3 regions of the Carnobacterium divergens DSM 20623 genome follow, and region 2 is predicted to be linked to each of the others. Evidence: predicted binding sites of a transcription regulator. Region 2 holds the regulator's gene; each other region holds the start of a gene.
What was found. Region 2 encodes CtsR, which represses protease genes until heat stress. Its sites were predicted from a motif close to TTGGTCAAAAAAGGTCAAANA; they were not measured.

Region 1: a site for CtsR is predicted at 6,154-6,174, ahead of clpB (ATP-dependent chaperone ClpB). Genes of this name have one in related genera too.
Region 3: a site for CtsR is predicted at 5,316-5,336, ahead of BR52_RS06055 (ATP-dependent Clp protease ATP-binding subunit). Genes of this name have one in related genera too.

What each region holds. Positions count from the first base shown of each region.
Region 1 is NZ_JQLO01000001.1:845,118-853,416, forward strand. Features, by position in the region: gene BR52_RS04185 (YitT family protein) at 1-560, shown strand, start outside; gene BR52_RS04190 (Cof-type HAD-IIB family hydrolase) at 618-1,430, opposite strand; gene BR52_RS04195 (prolyl oligopeptidase family serine peptidase) at 1,565-2,326, shown strand; gene BR52_RS04200 (metal-sulfur cluster assembly factor) at 2,404-2,745, shown strand; gene BR52_RS04205 (DUF3997 domain-containing protein) at 2,871-3,353, shown strand; gene BR52_RS04210 (hypothetical protein) at 3,494-3,796, shown strand; gene BR52_RS04215 (SPFH domain-containing protein) at 4,116-4,979, shown strand; gene BR52_RS04220 (YitT family protein) at 5,185-6,066, shown strand; gene clpB (ATP-dependent chaperone ClpB) at 6,223-8,299, shown strand, end outside.
Region 2 is NZ_JQLO01000001.1:2,608,499-2,616,797, forward strand. Features, by position in the region: rRNA gene BR52_RS12370 (23S ribosomal RNA) at 1-1,682, shown strand, start outside; rRNA gene rrf (5S ribosomal RNA) at 1,772-1,887, shown strand; tRNA gene BR52_RS12380 (tRNA-Val) at 1,913-1,988, shown strand; tRNA gene BR52_RS12385 (tRNA-Lys) at 1,990-2,062, shown strand; tRNA gene BR52_RS12390 (tRNA-Leu) at 2,102-2,186, shown strand; tRNA gene BR52_RS12395 (tRNA-Thr) at 2,200-2,275, shown strand; tRNA gene BR52_RS12400 (tRNA-Gly) at 2,280-2,351, shown strand; tRNA gene BR52_RS12405 (tRNA-Leu) at 2,405-2,493, shown strand; tRNA gene BR52_RS12410 (tRNA-Arg) at 2,497-2,570, shown strand; tRNA gene BR52_RS12415 (tRNA-Pro) at 2,608-2,681, shown strand; gene BR52_RS12420 (CtsR family transcriptional regulator) at 2,862-3,323, shown strand; gene BR52_RS12425 (ATP-dependent Clp protease ATP-binding subunit) at 3,341-5,815, shown strand; gene BR52_RS12430 (hypothetical protein) at 5,894-6,244, shown strand; gene BR52_RS12435 (helix-turn-helix domain-containing protein) at 6,294-7,160, opposite strand; partial or broken gene tadA (tRNA adenosine(34) deaminase TadA) at 7,315-7,829, shown strand; RNA gene ffs (signal recognition particle sRNA small type) at 7,902-7,988, shown strand; partial or broken gene dnaX (DNA polymerase III subunit gamma/tau) at 8,149-8,299, shown strand, end outside.
Region 3 is NZ_JQLO01000001.1:1,234,363-1,242,661, reverse strand. Features, by position in the region: gene BR52_RS06075 (peptide chain release factor 3) at 1-503, shown strand, start outside; gene BR52_RS06070 (hypothetical protein) at 697-972, opposite strand; gene BR52_RS06065 (DUF1827 family protein) at 1,130-1,408, opposite strand; gene BR52_RS06060 (TrkH family potassium uptake protein) at 1,614-2,984, shown strand; gene BR52_RS06055 (ATP-dependent Clp protease ATP-binding subunit) at 3,027-5,258, opposite strand; gene BR52_RS06050 (carotenoid biosynthesis protein) at 5,447-6,244, shown strand; gene ykzS (protein YkzS) at 6,271-6,453, shown strand; gene BR52_RS06040 (phosphocarrier protein HPr) at 6,609-6,875, shown strand; gene ptsP (phosphoenolpyruvate--protein phosphotransferase) at 6,875-8,299, shown strand, end outside.

The DNA.
Region 1 (8,299 bases), 1.8 Mb from region 2:
CTCCAGATCCTATTATGAATGCCGTTGCAGGCGGCGTAATGAGTGGCGTGGGGATTGGTTGTGCGTTGAAGTACGGTTTTTCAACAGGCGGAATGGATATCATTTCAATGGTATTGTCTAAAACAACTGGACGCTCGATTGGAAGTTTAATGTTTGGCATTAATTTAATCATCATTTCAACAGCCGGTTTTGTTTATGGATGGGAATATGCATTGTATACATTACTATCCATCTATGTGATGACTAAAGTTGTCGATACGATTCATACGAGTCATCAAAAAGTAACAGCCATGATTGTCACAAAACACAGCGACGAAATGATCAAAGCCATTAATGATAAATTAATTCGTGGCATTACAGTGATACCAGCTAAAGGCGGCTATACTGGAGACGATAGTGCCGTTTTAATGATCGTTATTACGCGTTATGAATTGTACGATCTAGAAATTGCAGTTAAAGAAACCGATACAAGTGCTTTTGTTAATATTTTACAAACGAATAAATTGATTGGCGAATTTTGGGATACAGATCAGCAAAAACGCCAAAAAGAGCAATTATAAATTAAAAAGGTTCAAAGGAATTTTCCTTTGAACCTTTTTTATGTGACACTTCTAAATTTAAGCTAAGTGTAAGTAATTTTCTAAATAAGAGGCAAGACCATCTTCATTATTTGTTTTTTGAGTGATATCATTAGCAATCGATTTTAATGCATCAATTCCATTTTTCATGACAACGCCATGTCCAGCATATTGAATCATTTCATAATCGTTGTCCTCATCTCCAAAAGCGATGATATCTTGCTGTTTAAAGCCGTATGCATCAGCGATACACTCAACCCCAAGAGCCTTTTGAACACCAGCAGAAACAATCTCTAAACAAGGTGTGTCGCCGCCCCAAGTTCGAATCTCAATCGAATCGCCATAGCGAGTAATTAATTCATTAGTGATGAAAGCTTGGTTTTCTTTTTTAGTAAAGACACAAACAGAAGTTGGATCATCTTTTAAATTCTTAGCTGTTAATGTGTTCGTTCCTTTTTTTCCATCTGGAAAAAAATCTTTGTTAGGCATATAAAATTGATCCGCATAAACACTGTCTTTTACTTCAGCTGCAATCATGTCAATTTCCATATGTTTTTTTAGCGAAAGCATGTCTAAAGCGATATCACGATGGAGCGTTTTATGGTATTGAGCAGCCCATTCTAATTCATGTGGCATGTGACAAAGCGCACCATTGAAATTGACAATCGGTGTGTCTAAGCCTAATTGTTGGTAATATTGTTTACTAATACGGTACGGACGACCTGTTACAATTGAAATCATATGTCCTGCATGTTGAGCTTTTTTAAAGACTTCGATTGTTTTAGGGGTAATTTTTGATTCGTTGTTTAGTGTCGTGCCATCTAAATCGATGGTAATTAATTTTTTAGTCATACATACCTCCAGAAGATTAATTTTCACAAAAAAGAGTACTCTTATGTTAAAATCAACTAAGAGAACTACTAATAGTGTACCATAAAATGAAAACATTTGTGACGTACTTTCATAAAAGAAAAGAGGAAAAGAAAATGATTGTAGTAAAACATGTCGTTGTAGCAGAAATTCCTTTGTTAGAAATGGTTGAATCTGATATCGACCACCAAAAGCTCCCAACTGTCTTGTTTTATCATGGTTGGGGAAGCTGTAAGGAAAGTGCGATGGTAAATGGGTATGAACTGGCAAAACAGGGATTTCGCGCGGTATTACCAGAAGCGTATTTACATGGTGAACGAAAAGAAGGCACCTTGAATGAGGAAGCGTATATGGAATTTTGGCAAGTTGTGGCACATAGTATCGAAGAATTCCCAACGTTAACTGATTATTATATTTCAAAAGGTTTAACAGACCCTAATCGAATAGGTGTAACGGGTTTATCCATGGGAGGCATTACAACCTGTGCTTTACTCACACAATATCCTTCCATCAAAACAGCCGTTTGTTTGATGGGCAGTCCGGCACCCGTTTTATTTTCAAGATGGTTATTAAACTCTTCATGGGCGGAGGGTTTAAATATTGACGAAGCGAACTATCAAGCAGAATTGGAGCAATTAAAGCCGATTGATTTAAGCTTACAGCCAGAAAAAATAGCCGGTCGATACTTGCATTTTTGGCATGGAACAGCAGACAATACCGTTCCATACCAACCAACCCTTGATTTTTACGAAAGAGTGATCAATGAGCAGCCTGAAGCAGCAAAACATGTTAGCTTTACCTCCACAAAAGGTGCAGGCCATAAAGTACCGTATGAAAGCTCAGTTGAAATGGCGACATTCTTTGCGAAACGCCTTTAAGAATTATCTTATTGAGAGATTTACTTTTTTTCTGAAACACGGTATGATAGTGTGGAACTTACGTGGAGGTGACGTTTATGACAGATGAAAATAAAAATTGGTCGCAAGAAGAAATAGATGGAATCAAAGAACGAATTATTCAAGCATTAGAACAAGTAATCGATCCAGAGCTAGGAATTGATATTGTGAACCTTGGCTTGGTTTATGAAGTAGAATTAGAAAATAACGGTCACTGTATTGTAAAAATGACGTTAACGACAATGGGATGCCCATTAGCAGACGTTATCACCGATCAAATTATGACAGCCTTAAAAGACGTACCAGAAGTAACCAAATCAGAAGTGCAGTTGGTTTGGTATCCTGCGTGGACAACGGATAGAATGAGCCGTTATGCACGGATTGCGTTGGGGATTAGATAATTTAATTGAAGATTAATCCTTCTGTAGTGTCAAAAAACTCTTTCACTAACACTTAGTTGTTAGTGAAAGAGTTTTTTTGAAAAATAAAATTGGTTAAGCAAGCAAATGGTTTGGAGGACACTGCATTGAAAAATATAAAATTAATTAGTCTAACCAGTCTATTAACAACTCTAGTAATAGTAACGATCTACACTATTTTAAATTCTCCATTATTTTTTGATCCACCAGATAGTTACCGTGAGCATGGAACGTCAGCAACTGGAAATTTTATCAGAATTGATGAGGAGTACACGATAAATACGACGAGTGCAATAACTTCAAGCTTGTATTACAAGACCGGCACAGCAAGCTCTATTCCTAATATTGTTGAACATGTCAATCAGGTGAATTCAGATAAAACTTATATAATAATTAGGTCGGTTTCTGATAATTTTTACAGTTTTTTTAATAAAAAATATCGGTACTATATCGTGAAAAAGACAAATCAACAAGTAGTTTCTTTTGAAACAGAAAAAGAATTTGTAGCTGAATGCCAAAAACTTAATATTTACCCTAAACTAAGGAGCTTAGATAAGTTCGATTGGTACAATAGCGAGGAAGTATATTAGCTAAATTTTTATATTTGATGAACTTAAAGCTTATCTTTTTCTCTTATTATTAAGATTCGTTAGTATTTCTAATATTTTTTTGAAACCGCTTTACAAAAGAGAGTCGTTTAGATTAATATTAATGTAAAAGGAGGTTCATCATGAAGAAAATCGGCTTTGTATTAACAGTCAGCACTGGAATAAATTATGGTTCAATATTTTCTGTACCACTTATCAAGAATCACGATGATTTAAAAGAGTATTTTTCTAAGTATTACGACGTTTCAATTAACTATATTAGGGATAAAGACGCAGTTGATTATTTGATCGTTCCTAAACCCTTTACGCCGTTTGATAATGAAAATAATCTCCCAATAATCGAAGTACCAGCAATCTTATTTATGGAAAAGGATTTTGAAAAAATCAAAACGTATATTGACAATTATTTTTCTGTTAATCCTTAAAAAGATAAAAGAAAAAGTACTCTTATGTTTTTTTTGCGGTTGTCAAGCTTCGAGAAGCGGATATTTTCAATAGGAAGAAGTCTGATAAAAAACGGAAAATGTTGAAGAGTTCTAAAACTCTCGTAAATGTCATTTTGAAAAAAACTGTCCAAAATAAAAGAGCTACAAATTAACTTAGTCAACAAATACAGCTTTTTTGCATGACTGCTAATTGTATTATTAAGTTTTCAATGTCGAATCTTTAAAAAGAGTCTGTTGAAAAACCAAATCATGGTATAATGTGAATGTAAAACGAATACATTCATAAGGGGGAAAAGAAATGCAAGAAAAGAAAACATTTTATTTAAACGGTTACTTAGGCATTGTTTTACTCATTTTACTAGGTTTGTTTGGAGCATTTTTAGGATTTAATGGAGTTGTTAATGAAAATATCGGCTTAATTGTAGCAGGAGCTTTATTTTTAATTATTGCGTATTTATTTTTCACATCGCTAACGATCGTAGCACCCAATCAAGCCAAAGTCATTACCTTTTTTGGAAAATACCTAGGAACCATTCGAGCAAATGGCTTATTTATCACAGTTCCTTTAACTCAAAAAGCAATGATTTCGTTACGTGTTCGTAATTTCAATAGCGCCAAGCTTAAGGTGAATGATGTGGATGGAAATCCCATTGAAATAGCAGCAGTGGTCGTTTTTAAAGTAGTAGACACTGCCAAAGCTTCTTTTGATGTTGATTTCTATGAAAATTTTATTGAAATCCAAAGTGAAACGGCAATTCGCCATGTAGCGACAAAATATCCTTATGATTCATTTACCGATCAAGACATTACATTGCGAGGAAATGCTTCTGAAGTATCGGAAGAACTAGCCCAAGAATTGCAAAATCGATTAGAAGTGGCGGGTGTTGAAATTATTGAAGCACGCTTAACGCATTTAGCGTATTCAACCGAGATTGCTAGTGCGATGCTGCAACGTCAACAAGCAAAGGCCATTTTAAGTGCCCGTCAAATTATTGTTGAGGGAGCGGTAGGCATGACACAACTAGCTATTGCCCAATTAGAAGAGCAGTCTGTCTTAAAATTAACGGATGAACGTCGCCTACAATTAGTTAACAATTTATTAGTATCTATTATTACGGATAAAGGAACGCAACCAGTTATCAATACTGGAGATGTCGAATAAATCTTTTAGCATGGGAGTCATTTCCATGCTTTTTTTGTTGCAGTTCAAGTAAAATAAAAGGATTATCATGTTTTTGTAATCGATTCATAAGTATTTTTAAAGAACGCTGTTAAAACCGCTGATAATTCCTTTTAATATAGAAGGAAAGTGTTATAATAAACGCAAGCTTAAGAAATGTAGAAATCCATCAAATGGGAGCGCATGTATGTTAAAAGGAAAAGAAGCAACTGAAAAACCAGATTTTAAAGCAACATCAATTCGTCGTATTGGAGCAGCTATTTTATATGGAATGCTAGCAAGTATTGGAATTAATTTTTTCTTAGTACCCGCTAAAGTCTATTCAAGTGGAATCACCGGTTTAGCGCAATTATTATCAAAAATTTTAACAGATTATATCCACTTGAATTTATCTATTTCAACATTAATCCTCTTATTAAATTTACCCTTAGTATTTCTTTCATGGAAAAAATTAGGCAGTAGTTTTACTTGTTATAGTTTGATTTCGGTGATTGCCTCTTCCATCTTTTTGAAGATCGTTCCTGTTATGACGATTACCACAAATCCATTAGTCGCCGCAATTTTTGGTGGTGGATTGTGTGGAATGGGTGTTGGAATTTGTTTGCGATATGGACTTTCAACAGGTGGCGTTGATATTATAGCGGTTGTCATTCAGCTAGCAACAGGTCGTAAAGTCGGGCAATTAGGCTTTCTAGTTAATGGGATGATTTTGATTGTAGCAGGCTTTTTATACGGTTGGGAATTAGCCTTATATAGTATTATTGCCATCTATGTTAATGCACATATGGTTGATTTTTTCCATACACGACAACAAAAAATGACCGTGACGATTATTACGAAAAAATCAGAAGAATTAGAAGAGGCGCTGACTTCGAAGTTTATTCATGGGGTGACAGTTATTGATCATGGTTATGGCTTATATACAAAAGAACCTGTAAAAATGTACATTACTGTTGTCTCAAAATATGAATTGTTTTATTTGGAAGCACTCGTTCAAGAAGCCGATTCTAAGGCCTTTGTAAATGTGCAACAAACAACAGACCTAGTCGGTAATTTTAGGCAAATATAAAAAAATAAGAAACTTGATTTAAGAGAAGCCTATCCTTTTAAATCAGGTTTTTTTTGTAAAAAAATTTTTAGATTTTTTAAGGGTTATTTATTGACCTTTTTTGACCAATGGGTGTATAATTGACTCAAAGATAAATTTAAGGGAGGTTACAAACATATGGATTTAGAAAAATTAACATCAACGATGCAACAAGCTTTAGGAGACGCTAGAGAAATTGCGATTACAAGACACAATCAAGATATCGACATTGTTCATCTATGGAAAATCTTTTTAACACCTGATCATTTTGCAAGAGGATTGTATCAAGATCTTGGTTTAAATATGAACCAATTTGAACAAAAAGTTGATGCAGAGTTAGATCGTTACCCATCGATTGAAGGCGGAAATGTTCAATATGGACAAGGTCTTAGCCAAAATTTATACAATTTACTAATTGAAGCAGATAAAATCAGAGAAAGCTTTAAAGATGAATACACATCTACTGAAACAGTAGTTCTTGGTTTAATGAAATTAAAAAATTATTCTTTGACAAAATATTTAAAAGAACAAGGAATTACTGAAAAAGCCTTAAAAGAAGAAATCGAAAAAATGAGAGGAGGAGAGCGTGTGACATCTCAAAATCAAGAAGAACAATACCAAGCGCTAGAAAAATATGGAACAGACTTAGTTCAAGCCGTAAAATCAGGGAAACAAGATCCTGTTATTGGACGTGATGAGGAAATTCGAGACGTTATTCGGATTCTATCTCGTAAAACAAAAAATAACCCAGTCTTGATTGGAGAACCTGGGGTTGGTAAAACCGCGATTGTTGAAGGCTTAGCGCAACGAATCGTTCGAAAAGACGTACCAGAAAACTTAAAAGATAAAACGATTTTCTCATTAGATATGGGGGCGTTGATTGCAGGCGCTAAATTCCGTGGTGAATTTGAAGAGCGTTTAAAAGCAGTTTTAAAAGAAGTGAAAAAAAGCGACGGTCGTATTATTCTCTTTATTGATGAAATTCATACAATCGTAGGCGCTGGTAAAACAGAAGGCAGTATGGACGCTGGGAACCTATTAAAACCAATGCTGGCTCGTGGTGAGTTGCACTGTATTGGAGCAACAACATTAGACGAGTACCGTGAATACATGGAAAAAGACAAAGCCTTAGAGCGTCGTTTCCAAAAGGTATTGGTAAATGAACCAACCGTTGAAGATACAATTAGTATTTTACGTGGGTTAAAAGAACGCTTTGAAATTCATCACAGTGTGAATATCCATGATAACGCCTTAGTTGCAGCCGCTACTTTATCAACTCGTTACATTACAGATCGTTATTTACCAGATAAAGCGATTGATTTAGTTGATGAGGCTTGCGCAACAATTCGAGTTGAAATGAATTCAATGCCAACGGAACTAGACCAAGTGACAAGACGTTTAATGCAACTAGAAATTGAAGAAGCGGCTTTGAAAAAAGAAAATGACGATGCAAGTAAGAAACGTTTGAACTTGTTACAAGAAGAATTGGCAGATTTAAGAGAACAAGCCAACCAATTGAAAATGAAATGGGAAACCGAAAAAGAAGAAGTATCTAAATTACGTGACAAACGTGCCGAACTAGACCAAGCACGTCGCGAACTTGAAGATGCAGAAAGTAGCTACGATTTGGAACGCGCAGCAGTCTTAAGACACGGTCAAATTCCCGCTCTAGAAAAAGAGCTAGCTGAAATCGAACAAGAAGGAGCCAGCTACAAACAAGAAAATAGCCGTTTAGTACAAGAATCGGTCACTGAAAATGAAATTGCAGAAGTAATCGGCAGAATGACCGGTATTCCAGTTTCTAAACTAGTTGAAGGCGAACGAGAAAAGCTATTGCAACTAGGTGAAACCTTGCATAAACGCGTGATTGGTCAAAACGAAGCTGTTGATAGCGTAACAGACGCGGTTATTCGTGCCCGTGCAGGCTTACAAGACCCTAGTCGTCCGTTAGGTTCGTTCCTATTTTTAGGACCAACAGGTGTTGGGAAAACAGAATTAGCTAAAGCTTTAGCAGAAAACTTGTTTGATTCAGAAGACCACATGGTTCGAATTGATATGAGTGAGTATATGGAAAAACACAGCGTTTCCCGTTTAGTTGGTGCGCCTCCTGGTTATGTAGGGTATGAAGAAGGCGGACAATTAACAGAAGCAGTTCGCAGAAGTCCTTACACTATCGTTCTATTAGATGAAATTGAAAAAGCTCATCCCGATGTTT
Region 2 (8,299 bases):
CGTTCTAAGGGCGTTGAAGCTAGATCGTGAGGACTAGTGGAGCGCTTAGAAGTGAGAATGCCGGTATGAGTAGCGAAAGACGGGTGAGAATCCCGTCCACCGTATGACTAAGGTTTCCTGGGGAAGGCTCGTCCTCCCAGGGTTAGTCGGGACCTAAGCCGAGGCCGATAGGCGTAGGCGATGGACAACAGGTTGATATTCCTGTACCAGTTTGTTTTGTTTGAACAATGGAGGGACGCAGTAGGCTAAGGAATGCGCGCTGTTGGATATGCGCGTCTAAGCAATAAGTCTTGAAGTGAGTTAAATGCTTGCTACTATAAGGACAAGTTGTGATGGGGAGGGAACTAATAGTACCGAAGTTCCTGATGTCACACTGCCAAGAAAAGCTTCTAGTTAGAAACAATCTGCCCGTACCGCAAACCGACACAGGTAGTCGAGGAGAGTATCCTAAGGTGTGCGAGAGAACTCTCGTTAAGGAACTCGGCAAAATGACCCCGTAACTTCGGGAGAAGGGGTGCTGACCAATTGGTCAGCCGCAGTGAATAGGCCCAGGCGACTGTTTATCAAAAACACAGGTCTCTGCAAAATCGTAAGATGACGTATAGGGGCTGACGCCTGCCCGGTGCTGGAAGGTTAAGAGGATGGGTTAGCTTCGGCGAAGCTCAGAATTGAAGCCCCAGTAAACGGCGGCCGTAACTATAACGGTCCTAAGGTAGCGAAATTCCTTGTCGGGTAAGTTCCGACCCGCACGAAAGGCGTAACGATCTGGGCACTGTCTCAACGAGAGACTCGGTGAAATTATAGTACCTGTGAAGATGCAGGTTACCCGCGACAGGACGGAAAGACCCCATGGAGCTTTACTGCAGTTTGATATTGAGTGTTTGTACAGCTTGTACAGGATAGGTAGGAGCCATAGAAGCCGGGACGCCAGTCTCGGTGGAGGCATTGGTGGGATACTACCCTTGCTGTATGACCACTCTAACCCTCACCACTAATCGTGGTGGGAGACAGTGTCAGACGGGCAGTTTGACTGGGGCGGTCGCCTCCTAAAGAGTAACGGAGGCGCCCAAAGGTTCCCTCAGAATGGTTGGAAATCATTCGTAGAGTGTAAAGGCAGAAGGGAGCTTGACTGCGAGACCTACAAGTCGAGCAGGGACGAAAGTCGGGCTTAGTGATCCGGTGGTTCCGCATGGAAGGGCCATCGCTCAACGGATAAAAGCTACCCTGGGGATAACAGGCTTATCTCCCCCAAGAGTCCACATCGACGGGGAGGTTTGGCACCTCGATGTCGGCTCATCGCATCCTGGGGCTGTAGTCGGTCCCAAGGGTTGGGCTGTTCGCCCATTAAAGCGGTACGCGAGCTGGGTTCAGAACGTCGTGAGACAGTTCGGTCCCTATCCGTCGCGGGCGTAGGAAATTTGAGAGGAGCTGTCCTTAGTACGAGAGGACCGGGATGGACACACCGCTGGTGTACCAGTTGTTCTGCCAAGAGCATCGCTGGGTAGCTATGTGTGGAAGGGATAAACGCTGAAAGCATCTAAGCGTGAAGCCCCCCTCGAGATGAGATTTCCCATTGCTTCGGCAAGTAAGACCCCTGAGAGATGATCAGGTAGATAGGTTGGAAGTGGAAGTACAGCGATGTATGGAGCGGACCAATACTAATCGGTCGAGGACTTAACCAAATAAATGGTGGAACACATGAATCAAAAAGTAAATTGTGCTTACAATATCCAGTTTTGAGAGAACGAAGTTGTCTCAACTAAATAAGAAGTGTGGTGGCGACAGCGAGAAGGATACACCTGTTCCCATGCCGAACACAGAAGTTAAGCTTCTCAGCGCCGATAGTAGTTAGGGGTTTCCCCTTGTGAGGGTAGGACGTTGCCACGCAGATTATTTATTTTAAATTTCATATGGAGGTTTAGCTCAGCTGGGAGAGCATCTGCCTTACAAGCAGAGGGTCAGCGGTTCGATCCCGTTAACCTCCACCATGAGTCATTAGCTCAGTTGGTAGAGCATCTGACTTTTAATCAGAGGGTCGTAGGTTCGAATCCTACATGACTCATAACTAAGCATTTCAAATGTGTAGTTATGCCATACTTTTGCGGGTGTGGCGGAATTGGCAGACGCACTAGATTTAGGATCTAGCGCCTAACGGCGTGGGGGTTCAAGTCCCTTCACCCGCACCATTTATTTTATATAGCCGGCTTAGCTCAGTTGGTAGAGCATCTGATTTGTAATCAGAGGGTCGAGGGTTCAACTCCTTTAGCCGGCACCATTTTGCGGAAATAGCTCAGTGGTAGAGCACCACCTTGCCAAGGTGGGGGTCGCGGGTTCGAACCCCGTTTTCCGCTTGTTAGACTAATAATAAGATTGCCCAGATTGAAAAATCTGATCCACATTCCATGCCGGGGTGGCGGAACTGGCAGACGCACAGGACTTAAAATCCTGCGGTGAGTGATCACCGTGCCGGTTCGATTCCGGCCCTCGGCACCATTTGCACCCATAGCTCAACTGGATAGAGTACCTGACTACGAATCAGGCGGTTAGAGGTTCGACCCCTCTTGGGTGCATTCTTTAGAAATAAAGATCATATCTTCGAGTTCAAAACGGGAAGTAGCTCAGCTTGGTAGAGCACTTGGTTTGGGACCAAGGGGTCGCAGGTTCGAATCCTGTCTTCCCGATAATGAAGACAAAGTTAAGATGAGTTATCCTAGATATGGATAACTCATCTTTTTTATTTTACATAAACTGAATTTTTTTATTGAAATAAGTAGACTTGCTTTTCAAATGAACATTTTTCTCGTATAATTAAAGTCAGTATTAGTCAAAATCTATTAAACCGTTTAAGAAGGAGGAGACTTATGCAAAATCAAAATATGTCAGATATCATTGAAGCCTATTTGAAACAAGTTTTAGGTGTTCATGAACAAATTGAAATTAGACGTAGTGAAATGGCTAATCAATTTAATTGTGTACCTTCTCAAATTAACTATGTTATCAATACTCGTTTTACTGTTCAACAAGGTTATTTAGTTGAAAGTAAACGTGGCGGTGGTGGCTATATTAGAATTATTAAAGTGAAGTTATTAGACAAAGTAGAAATGCTAGATGCGATGATTCAAATAATTGGAGAGAAAATTTCCCAAAAAGATGCTTATTCAATTATTCAAAAATTATATGAAGATGAAGTTATTACTAAGAGAGAAGCTACCTTAATGCTCTCTGCACTGGAAAAAAATGTTCTGGCTAGTAGTGAAAAAAATGAAAATAGTTTACGAGCAAAGATTTTGATCGCATTTGTGGACAATTTAAGATATGAATAAATGATGGAGGCGTTAAAATGAACGAATTATTTACAGAGAAAGCTAAAATGGTTTTAATTCTAGCACAAGATGAAGCAAAACGTTTTCGTCATCATTCAGTTGGGACAGAACATATCTTATTAGCACTAGTGATTGAACAAGAAGGCATGGCAGGTAAAACACTAAGACAATTTGCCGTTAACGAGCAGGATGTTCGGGAAGAAATTGAACATTTTACTGGATATGGAACAATGGGAAGTATTTCTAAAAATGTCATTTTACCTTACTCTCCTAGAGCTAAACAAGTTATTACTTTTGCAACAGATGAAGCTAGACGTTTAGGAGCACCATTAGTTGGAACGGAACATTTATTATTGGGCTTATTACGCGAAGAAGAAATTTTATCTTCTAAAATATTAAGTAATTTAGATGTAAGTTTAAATAAAACAAGACAGCTGCTACTTAAAAAAATTGGTGTTAGTGATAGCAAAAGTAAGCGTAGTAAGACTACAGCAACTCAATCAGTTGGTGGAACGCCTACGTTAGATTCTTTGGCTCGAGATTTAACTGCGCTAGCCAGAGCTGGAAAAATGGATCCTGTTGTGGGACGTCAAAAGGAAGTACATCGTTTGATTCAAGTGTTGAGTCGGAGAACGAAGAACAATCCTGTCTTGATTGGTGAGCCTGGTGTTGGTAAAACAGCAATAGCAGAAGGTTTGGCACAAAAAATTATTAATGGTGAAGTTCCAAAAGACTTATCTAAAAAACGATTAATGATGTTAGATATGGGATCGATGGTTGCGGGAACTAAATACCGTGGTGAATTTGAAGACCGCATGAAAAAAGTTATTGAAGAAATTTATCAAGACGGTGAAGTGATTCTCTTTATCGATGAGTTGCATACCTTAATCGGGGCTGGTGGAGCAGAAGGAGCAATTGACGCTTCGAATATTTTAAAACCCGCTCTTGCAAGGGGAGAATTACAAACGATTGGTGCAACGACTTTGGATGAATACCAAAAGTATATTGAAAAAGATGCTGCTTTAGAACGTCGTTTCGCACCTATTCAAGTAGACGAACCAACGGCTGAAGAAGCAGAGGAAATTTTACTTGGTTTGAGATCTCGTTATGAAGAGCATCATGGTGTAGAAATTACGGATGAAGCAATCCATTCTGCGATTCAATTTTCAATGCGTTATATCACATCAAGACAGTTGCCAGATAAAGCGATTGATTTGATTGATGAATCGGCTGCCAAAGTTCGTTTAGATGTTTCAGATAAACCTACGCCAGTAGCAGTAGCAATTGCTGAATTGGATGCATTAGTGGCTGAGAAAGAAGAAGCCATTCAAACGCAAGATTTTGAAAGTGCTGCTAAAATTAGATCAAAAGAGATGCGTCAAAAGAAAAAAATTGAAAACTTAATTATCAAAGAAGGGAAACAGACAACTTCTTCTAAATTACAAGTAACACCAATTGATGTGGCAGAGGTCGTTTCATTGTGGACAGGGATCCCAGTTCAACAAATGGAACAAAAAGAAAGTGACCGTTTACTAAATTTGGAAAAAGTATTGCACAGCCGAGTTGTAGGTCAAAAAGAAGCGGTTAGTGCTGTTTCAAGAGCTATGAGACGCGCTAGAAGTGGTTTGAAAGATCCAAATAGACCAATAGGTTCATTTATGTTCTTAGGCCCTACAGGTGTCGGGAAGACGGAATTAGCGAAAGCTTTGAGTGAAGCTATGTTTGGGAGTGAGGAAGCACTCATTCGCGTGGATATGTCTGAGTATATGGAAAAATACAGTACAAGTCGTTTAATTGGTTCACCACCAGGATATGTCGGTTACGATGAAGGCGGACAATTAACAGAAAAAATTCGCCAAAAACCCTATTCTGTTATTTTGTTAGATGAGGTAGAAAAAGCACATCCGGATGTCTTTAATATTTTGTTACAAGTTTTAGATGATGGTCATTTAACAGATTCCAAAGGACGTAAGGTGGACTTTAAAAATACCATTATGATTATGACTTCAAACTTAGGTGCTACAGCTTTAAGAGATGAAAAATCAGTTGGGTTTAGTACAAAGGATAAGAAGAAAGATCATAAAGCAATGGAAAAACGAATTTTAGAAGAATTGAAAAATACGTTTAGACCTGAATTTATCAACCGAATTGATGAAACGATTGTCTTCCATTCATTAGAAAAAGACGAATTAACGGAAATTGTGAAACTAATGGGCAATACGATTATCAAACGTCTAAAAGAGTTAGACATTCATGTGAAAATCACACCTGCAGCCAATGAAGTGATTGCTAAGGCAGGTTTTGATCCAGAATATGGAGCACGACCACTAAGAAGAGCCTTGCAAAAAGAAGTTGAAGATCGTCTAAGTGAAGAATTATTAAACGGTACGGTTAAAATTGGAGACGAAGTAACAATTGGTGCGGTTAAAGGGAAAATTCGGATTCAAGTCAAAGAACCAAAAATCAAAAAAATAAAAGCTGTTTCAAAATAAGGCTTTCATTAGTTAAAAGTAAGGATCTATGTTAAAATTATACTAAATATCAATCTAAGAAAAGGGACGTGAAAGAATATGAAAAATTCAACTAAAGGTTTATTAATAGGCTTAGGCGCAACAGTAGTAGTAGGAACCATTATTGTTTCTTCTTCAGAAAAAGCACTCCAAAAGATTGAAAGTTACATGAATCGTAAACGCGCTAAAGACTTTATCAAAGAAAAATTAAACGGCAATGACGATGCGTTATCTGTTGTGGACCAATTATCAGATGAAGAAATCTCAAATCTGTTAAAAATTGTAGACAAGATTGGAAATCTTAAAGGTAAAATCAACGTTTATGGCGATAATGTAAAAGATATGGCTGAAGATTTTAAACACACGTTACATGGTTACACTGAAACAGTCAAAGAAAAATTCGATAAATAAACAATAAAATCCCCATTCGTTCATTAGATGAACGAATGGGGATTTTTAGTTAAATAAGAACAAGTAAGTAACACAAGGTTAAATCATTTCGATCCTTTAAAGAAAATGAGGTTGCCTCTAAAAAACGATCAATTCGATATTGTAAAGTGTTCCGATGAATGTATAATTTTTTTGCTGCTAATGAAAGATTTCCTTGTGTTTCCCAAAGAATTTGGACAAGTTCTTGCCAATCGACTTGTTCGGAAAGACTGTCTTTCAAGTTTTTCATCAAAAAACTTTTTTCGGTAGATGTTTTTGTGTAGTAAGCAAGAGCAATTTGGGGAAGAGACAGAACAGGATTTTTTGTGGTCTGTTGTTGTTGATTAAAAATGGACTGCTCTTCGTGAAATAACTTTGGGAAATCAGTTGTTAATTGCCAGAAATGGCCGATATAACAAAATACTTTTATCGAAAAATCATCTTCCAAAGCTTGAATAACGCCGCTTAGTTCTTCCAGTGTAAAGTCGTTTTTTGTTTCTTCTTGAATAAGAATCCCAGTAGTCGGATTGATAAAAAAATAATCCTCACAGGCAGGAAAAACTTGTGAAAAAGTTTCTAGCCACATAAACTGATTCTCTGAATCAAGTGGGTGAGAGAGGGTAAATTGAATCACGCGATAATTGCCTTTTTTAGTTGACGGCAGCGGCTTAGCTTGCCATAGAAATTGGTACCAAATCGAATGACTTAAGGCCTTTTTTGTTTCTTTTTTTATTGGGAAAAGAGCTTGTAATAATTGAATTTCAGATAGCTTAAGTTCATTAGTTGAGATTTTAATCCATTGAGTATGATAGGGTAGACACAGAATCCCACTCTCATTACTGGGAGTTTCAACTAGGGTTGCATTTGGATAAAGGGTTTGTAAACGTTCAAAATCCAAGGGGAAAACTCCTTTCGAATCAACTTGTAATTGCTTACATTAGTATAACACAATTTTAAAATGAACTTAATAAAATCCCACAGATTAGAAAAATTAGATATAGAAAATAAGCGAACTATGATAGGATATAGAAAACGAACAAAGGAATTGGCAGATGTATACACAAGAAGAAAAAGAATTTTTTATGAAGGAAGCAATAAAAGAAGCACAAAAGGCTGGCGATAAATTAGAAGTTCCTATTGGGGCTGTTGTGGTTTTAGATGGCAAAGTGATTGCTCGTGGTCACAATATGCGAGAAGAGACCAATGATGCTACGACTCATGCTGAAATGATTGCGATTCGCCAGGCAAATCACCTTTTAGACAGTTGGCGTTTAGAAGAAGCAAGCTTATTTGTAACGCTAGAACCTTGTCCAATGTGTAGTGGAGCAATGATTATGTCACGAGTTAAAGAGGTTTATTATGGTGCGGAAGATCCTAAGGGGGAACGGCAGGGACGCTTTATAATTTGCTGACAGACGAGCGCTTTAATCACCAAGTGGCAGTTGAATCAGGTATTTTAGCAGAAGAGTGTGGTCAATTGTTAAGTGAGTTTTTTAAAGCCCTGCGACAACGAAAAAAAGAAGAGAAGCTTGCAAGAAAAAGTGCGGAGCAAAATAAGTTAATTTAACTTTATTGATACAATTTCTAAAAAAAGCTAGCTTTTAGGGGAAAGATAAGGTAAAATAAAGATTGCCGAAAGGCCTTATAGCAATGGTGAACTTATGAATCGTGTCAGATCTGGAAGGAAGCAGCACTAAGTATGCTTCGCCATGTGCTGTAAGTACATAGTGAGAAACTCTTAATACAATTTGTATTGAGAGTTTTTTTTCACGCTTAAGAAAATGATGGGAGATTTTACCAAATTTTTAGTTTAAATGAATGAAATCCTATCTTTTTTAACGTATAATAGAAATTAGTAAATCTTCGGTTCAGAAAGAGGGAAATAGATGAGTTATCAAGCACTTTATCGGGTTTGGCGTCCCCAAAGATTTCAAGATATTGCTGGACAATTAGCGATTACTCAAACACTGCGTAATGCATTGATACAACATAAAACAAGTCATGCTTATCTATTTACAGGTCCAAGAGGAACGGGTA
Region 3 (8,299 bases), 1.4 Mb from region 2:
CTGTAGCAGGAGATATTATTGGGTTATACGATACAGGTAATTTCCAAATTGGCGATACTTTATATGCTGGGAAAATGAATGTTCAGTATGAAAAATTGCCACAATTTACACCAGAAATGTTTATGAAAGTAAATGCTAAAAATGTGATGAAACAAAAATCATTCCATAAAGGCGTAAATCAATTAGTTCAAGAAGGTGCGATTCAGTTGTACCGTACGTTCCACACGGAAGATTATATTCTTGGAGCGGTTGGTCAGTTGCAATTTGAAGTGTTCCAATATCGTATGTTACATGAGTACAATGCGGAAGTTGTAATGACACCAATGGGTTCAAAAATTGCTCGCTGGATTAAGCCAGAAGATTTGGATGAGAATATGTCATCAAGTCGTAACTTGCTTGTTAAGGATCGTCACGACCAACCATTATTCCTATTTGAAAATCAATTTGCAATGCGTTGGTTTGCGGATAAATATCCAGATATTGAATTAACTTCTTTACTGTAAAATAAACGGTAATAGAAATTATTTTCATTAGAGTTCCATTTTGTCAAACTTTGATAAAATGGGACTCTTTTTGATTAATTTTTCAAAATTAGTCAAAAGTCTATTGGGACATAGCTAACTAAATAAGCTTAAAAAGCCACTCATTTTTATGAATGGCTACAAACTTTTTTTTGAAAGTTGAGAATGATTTAGTTTATTTAGGAACTTTATTATCTTTTTCCCATTCTATTATATAATGAGCTAATGATATGGTAATCACTTTTTTTAGTGAAACATCAACCTTTTCAATGTGGTGTGGAATTGAATTCATAGAGAGCATATCTTCAGAAAGCGGAAGTAGAAGAGTCTGGGTATCACCAAAATTTTTTTCAGAATAAATAATGCCAACTTGGCCAAATTCATTTGTTAGTACTGTAAGAGATTTTGGGGTGTTAAGTGTCCATCCGTACCCTAAGTTAAATGTATTCATCATCACTTCTCCTTTTTAGGTAATTATACTATATAGTGCATGCTATTATCTAATGGATTACTTAAAATAAGGATACTCAATCTGATTATAAAAAAACTTTTTATTCTATGTCCTAAAAAAACGGTTATCTTCTAATTTTATTAGAAGATAACCGTTTTTAAGCTGTTGCAAGTGAAACCTCCACTAAATTAGGAGATTGTAAAATATCAACTTGCTCGGGTGTCGAATTAAGTATTTCTGAAATTGCATAGCTAATTTCATTATTTTTTATTTGGCGTTCTTTATTGGTTAACACAACGTCTTTATGTGTGTCTGCTCCAGAAAAAATAACCGTGGTTGGTCCTAATGAATATACTTTGATAAAAGTTGCATCGGTATTTCCTAATTGTTCAGCTACTAATGAAGAGTGGTTATTTGTCACATCAATTAATTTCATCTCTCGTCACCTCATTTTATAAAATCGCTTACTTTCAATTATTATATAACTTTTTAACAATGATTTCAAAGATAATCGCTTGGTAGTTTTACTAGGATTCTCATATTTTAATTAAAATATGATATGATAGGAATTAAGTGATTTATTTTCTTAAGTGTGAGTTACAAATTTGTACGCTAAGGATTGCAAGGAGGGTGGTAAGAAGTTGCAACGTAAAAAAATAGTTCCTTATTTATTTAGCCGTTTTTCATCTATTCAAATTATTGTGTCATTTTATTTTATGGCTGTTTTAGTTGCGGCTATTTTATTAAGCTTGCCAATTTTTCAAAAGCCAGGTGTTCACCTTTCATTAATTGATATTTTATTTACTGCAGTAAGTACGATTAGTGTAACCGGATTGAGTACTATTGATTTAGGTGAAACGTATAACCGCGGTGGTATTGCTTTGTTAGGTGTTTTATTTCAGCTTGGAAGTTTAGGGATTATGATGGTTTCTACGTCTTTTTTTATTTTATCTAAAAAAAGAATTTCATTGAAACAGCGTCAGTTGATTATGACAGATATGAACCAACCCAATTTAAGTGGAATTGTGCGGTTGATTCGCAATGCGTTGGTTATTATCATCGGTTTTCAGCTCGTCGGAGGAATTATTCTTAGCCTACATTTTCTGGAGTACTACGACTCAATCAAAGATGCTCTTTTTTATGGTTTTTATACGGCTGTTTCGGCTGTTACTAATTCAGGAGCTGATATTACTGGGAATTCTTTAATGGATTTTTCAACTGATTACTTTGTGCAATTCATTGTGATGTTTTTAATTGTTGTTGGTGGAATTGGATTTCCTGTTTTGATTGAGATTAAGGCTTTTTTTAAATACCGCAAAAAACCTCATGATTTGCCTTTTCGTTTTTCGTTGTTTACTAAATTATCAGTTTATTCATTTCTCGTTTTATTTATTTTAGGAACCGTTTTGATTTGGTTGTTGGAATCGAGTGCGTTCTTTAAAGGAATGAATTTTACAGAAAGTGCATTTTACTCGATGTTTTATTCTGTGAGTACAAGGAACGCTGGATTAGTAACGACACCAATTAGCAACTTTAGCGATGGGACGTTGTTATTGTTTTCTGTTTTGATGTTTATCGGTGCGAGTCCAAGTTCTGTTGGCGGAGGAGTAAGGACAACTACATTAGCAATTGTGGTGCTTTATTTGTTTTCGTTTATTAGAAGTCGTGAAAATATTAATATTTTTGGTCGTAGAATTCATAACGATGATGTGAAAAAGTCAATCGTTGTTTTAAATTTATCGATTGCGCTTTGTTTTTTTAGTGTATTGGTTTTAAGTGTTACGGAAAAGCATAGTTTGATTTCAATTATTGTTGAGGTATCTTCTGCTTTTGGAACAACGGGTTTATCTATGGGAATCACATCTAGTTTAAGTATATTTGGTCAATTAGTAATTATTTTGTTAATGTTTATTGGTCGAGTAGGGATGTTATACATGCTGATGTTGCTTGTTCCAAAAGAGAAAGAAGATTTAAATTATTTGTATCCAACAGAGAAGATCATTATTGGATAAAATAGAAAAGACACGCTCATCATTAAATGGCGTGTCTTTTTTCTAGTCTTCTATTCTAATGATTTTTTCTGTGGATGTTGCAGGAAGTTTTTCCTTTTGAGCAACAACAATTTCAGATTGATCGTTTAAATGAGCAGAAAGCTCTTTGATTGTCGGATGATCTAAATAAAAATCGGCAATCTTATCTTCAATTTGTTCTTGGATAACACGGCGTAGGGGTCTTGCACCCATTTTTGGGTCGTAGCCAAGAGTGGTTAACTTATCTTTTACAGCTTCATCAGCATCAATTGAAATTCCTTGATCGTTAAGCATAGTATTAACGTCTTGTAACATTAAATCTACAATTTGAATAAGATGCGTTTTATCTAACTGATTGAATTCAACAATCGCATCAAAACGATTGATAAATTCTGGTTTAAAGAAATCGGTTAAATGATTTAAGACAGAATGTTGGTTTCCACTTGATGTGGCTCCAAATCCTACACTTGCTTCAACTACACCTGTACCTGCATTACTTGTCATGATAATAATCGTGTCTTTAAAACTTATGGTGCGTCCTTGAGCATCCGTTAGACGTCCATCATCCAGAATTTGTAGAAACATGTGCAAGACATCTGGATGTGCTTTTTCAATCTCATCTAACAAAATAATGCTATAGGGGTTTCTACGCACTTTTTCAGTTAATTGACCCGCTTCATCATAACCAACATAACCAGGAGGAGAACCAATCAGTTTTGCGACACTGTGTTTTTCCATATATTCACTCATATCAAAGCGAATCAGTGAATCTTTTGTACCAAATAACTCAGATGACAGTTGTTTGGCTAATTCTGTTTTCCCAACACCTGTTGGTCCAACAAATAGGAAAGAGCCAATTGGCCGGTCTTTTTTATTTAAACCGATTCTGCTGCGGCGAATCGCTTTTGAAACTTTATCAATTGCTTCATCTTGTCCAATAACGTGAGATTTTAAGTCAATCGCTAAGTTGCGCAATTGAGTTTGTTCTTTTTCTTTGATATCGCCAACTGGAATATTTGTTTTCATTTCAATGATTTGCTCCATGTCTTTTTCAGTAACAATGGGTTTATCTGATTCTGGTTGTTGTTGATCTCGCATGGCAGAGAATTTAGCTGCTTGATCTCGGTAGAAAGCTGCTTTTTCATAATCTTCGGCTTGCAAAGCGACTTGTTTTTGACGAGCAGCATCAGCAATTTTATCTTCAATAATTTGAGGATCAACCGTTTGAATCGTCAAATTCTTTTTAGAACCTGACTCATCTAATAAATCAATGGCTTTATCGGGTAAGAAGCGATCCTGAATATAACGGTGAGAAAGTGTAACGGCATTTTTTATTGCGTCATCTGTGTAATGAACTTGATGATAGTCTTCGTATTTTTTTTGAATCCCTTTTAAAATTGTGATGGCTTCATCAACTGTTGGTTCATTCACACGGACTGGTTGCATTCTTCTTTCTAGGGCTGCATCTTTTTCAATCGTACGATACTCTTTTAAGGTAGTAGCTCCTACCATTTGTAGTTCACCACGTGCTAAAGCAGGTTTTAACATATTGCCGGCATCCATACTACCTTCAGCGCTACCAGCACCTACTATTTCGTGAACTTCATCAATAAATAGAATGATTTGTGGGTTTTTCTTTAATTCATCCATCAATTGTTGCATTCTTTCTTCAAATTGTCCTCGAATTCCTGTTCCTTGAACGAGACTAGCTACATCTAAGCGAATGACTTCTTTATTGGTTAATTTTTGAGGGACTTCGCCGTTAACGATTTTTTGCGCCAATCCTTCAACTACAGCAGTCTTACCTACACCTGGTTCACCAATCAAGACAGGATTATTTTTAGTCCGACGATTTAAAATTTCAATGACGCGTTCAATTTCGATGTCACGTCCAATTACAGGGTCAATTTCGCCTTTACGAGCTAAATCAGTTAAGTTTGTCCCGTATTCTCCTAGTAATCCATTTTGTTTGCCTTGAGGAGGTATGTTACTTCCTCCACGACCGCCGCTTTGAGTAGGAGGAGTGGCAGATTGATTTGAAAGTGCTTGGTTTTGGAAGGCTTTGAAAAATTCATCTAGCCCACCCATTCCAAATGGATCTGGTGTTTGTCGGTTCATTTTAAGTTCACCACGCTCCTTTGCATCTTTTAATAGTTGATAGCAATTTTGACATAAGTCAATTTGTCCACGTTGTCCATTCATATTTGTATATAGGTGAATTGTTGATTCAGTTTGGTTACAATTTTGACATAACATAAGTGTCACAACCTTTCAGTTCATAGTTGATTTTTAGCTTTAGAAGGGCAAATTAAATAGTTGACCAATGTTGACCTTCTAGATGATAGTATACACTGACCTTTACTGACTTTCAAGTAATTTGTCTTTTACTTTTGAGCAAAAATCTACTAAAATATAGAAGAGCGAGTTTTTAAAGGGGTGAGTGCTTGAAAGAATTAATCAGAACGCTTTTGTTTTTCGGATTTGTAATTTGTGGAATCAGTGGTCCGTTTGTTTTCATTCAAGCTGATGTTCGTACATTGTTAGTCTTTTTTATTGTTTTTTTAAGTCTGGGTTTTGGATACGTTGTGCTTTATTTAATTAGTGAATATCCAGTTTGGGTAGGATTAATGATTGTTTGTGTCATTATTGGCGTGACTTTTAGTATTGAGTGGATTAGCATGGTTACAGATAATACGAGCTTTTTAAGTCAGCAAACAATTGAAATGAATGATTATTTTCATCAATTAATCCCATTGGGAATAGGCTTTATCTGGGTCATGATGATTGCAATGTCTCATGTTTTATGGAAACAACTTACAAAATCAATTCATCACCGGTTTCGTCGAGGGATTTGTTATGTAGTTGGAGCGACAATGGCGTCTCTAAGTTTGGAATTACTCTTAGCTCCGATGATTTTAAATATTAAAAGATATGAATGGTTGCAAGGAGGAGACTTTATTTACGGTGTTGTTTCTTACACCGTTTACATTACCTGGGCAATTGTTATTTTGTTATTGCATACGTTTATTTTAATATTTGTGGTATTATCGGATAATTGGCATAGGCGTCTTGAGTGGAAATCAAGGCGTCAGTTATTATTACTCGATTTAGTTTTTTCCTTATATGCATTAGGGTTAGGACTATTTGCTAAGATGTATCTGGCTTCCTTTATCTTTATAGTATTTAATGGGATTTTTACACTTGTCTATTATTTGTCGAAAAAGAAACAGAAAAAGGATTAATAAAAAAGCAGAAAGTAGGTGTTCATTTGACAAATGAAGAGATGAATCAGCAGTTAGAACAGTTGGTAAACAAAGAAATTTCAGAGCTACTAATTAAGAAAGAAGACTTCATTACCTTCCGAAATTGTTGGCTTAAACATCCTGAAAAAGATCGGATTATTGGGGAAGCTAAACTTTTGGGAGAAGTGGTCTACCGTTATGTTTCTTAAAAAAAGAATAAAGTAACTAAAGAAACGAAGAAAATGGTTGTAGATTATCAAAAAAAATGGTAATCTTTAAAGATGAAAGGGTTATTTTCTGTGTTGTTTATTCAAACAGGGCTAACTCTAAATAAAATAATTTTTTTTAAAGGAGACTTCTTATAATGGAAAAACGCGAATTTCATGTGGTAGCAGATACAGGGATCCATGCACGCCCAGCTACACTTTTGGTGCAATCAGCAAGTAAATTTAACTCAGATATCAACTTAGAATACAAAGGTAAATCAGTTAATCTTAAATCAATCATGGGCGTTATGTCTCTTGGTGTTGGTCAAGGTGCTGACGTTGTAATCACTGCTGAGGGCGCTGATGAAGCAGACGCAATTAATGCAATTGCAGACACAATGAAGAAAGAAGGCTTAGCTGAATAATGGTTGAAATGTTAAAAGGGATTGCTGCAAGTGATGGCGTTGCTATTGCTAAAGCATATATGCTAATTGAACCCGATTTATCATTCAACAAAATTACAGTTGAGGATTCTGACTCAGAAGTTGAACGTCTTGCAAAAGCATTAGATAAAGCAAAAGAAGAACTTGAAATGATTCGTCAAAAAGCTGTTGAAAGCTTAGGAGAAGAAGAAGCTCAAGTTTTTGATGCTCACTTAATGGTTCTGTCTGATCCAGAATTAATCGGGAGTATTGAAAGCAATATCAAAGATAATAAAGTGAATGCTGAAAGCGGATTAAAAGAAGTTACGGATATGTTTATCGGTATGTTTGAAGGTATGGAAGATAATCCTTACATGCAAGAACGTGCAGCAGATATCAAAGATGTAACAAAACGTGTTCTAAGTCATTTATTAGGTGTTAAATTACCAAGTCCATCAATGATTAACGAAGAAGTTATCGTTGTAGCACATGATTTAACTCCAAGTGATACAGCACAGCTTGATCGTAAATTTGTAAAAGCTTTTGTAACGGATATCGGTGGACGTACGTCTCACTCTGCAATTATGGCTCGTTCTCTTGAGATTCCAGCAATCGTTGGAACAAAAGAAATTACAGCTAAAGTTAAAGATGGCGATATGATCGTGATTGACGGACTTGAAGGGGATGTACTTGTACACCCAGCAGATAGCGATGTTAAAACGTATGAATCAAAAGCAAAAGCATTCGCAGATCAAAAAGCTGAATGGAACAAATTAAAAAATGAAGCAACCGTTACTTTAGATGGCAAACACATTGAATTAGCTGCTAATATTGGAACACCAAAAGATTTAGTTGGTGTTAAAGATAACGGTGGAGAAGCTGTTGGATTATACAGAACTGAATTCCTTTATATGGATTCACCTGATTTCCCATCAGAAGAAGATCAATTCATTGCTTATAAAGCCGTTCTTGAAGGTATGGAAGGCAAAGCTGTCGTAGTTCGTACAATGGATATTGGTGGGGATAAAGAACTTCCTTACTTAACATTGCCACACGAAATGAATCCTTTCTTAGGATATCGTGCGATTCGTATTTGTTTAGCACAACCTGATATGTTCCGTACACAGTTACGTGCATTATTACGTGCTTCTGTATTTGGTAAATTACGCATTATGTTCCCAATGATTGCAACACTTGGCGAGTTCCGTCAAGCAAAAGCAATGTTGATGGAAGAAAAAGCAAAATTAGTTTCTGAAGGTGTTTCAGTTGCAGATGACATTCAAGTAGGTATCATGATTGAAATCCCAGCTGCTGCAGTTATTGCTGATAAATTTGCTAAAGAAGTTGACTTTTTCAGTATTGGAACAAATGACTTGATTCAATACACAATGGCAGCAGACCGTATGAACGAGCGCGTTTCGTACTTG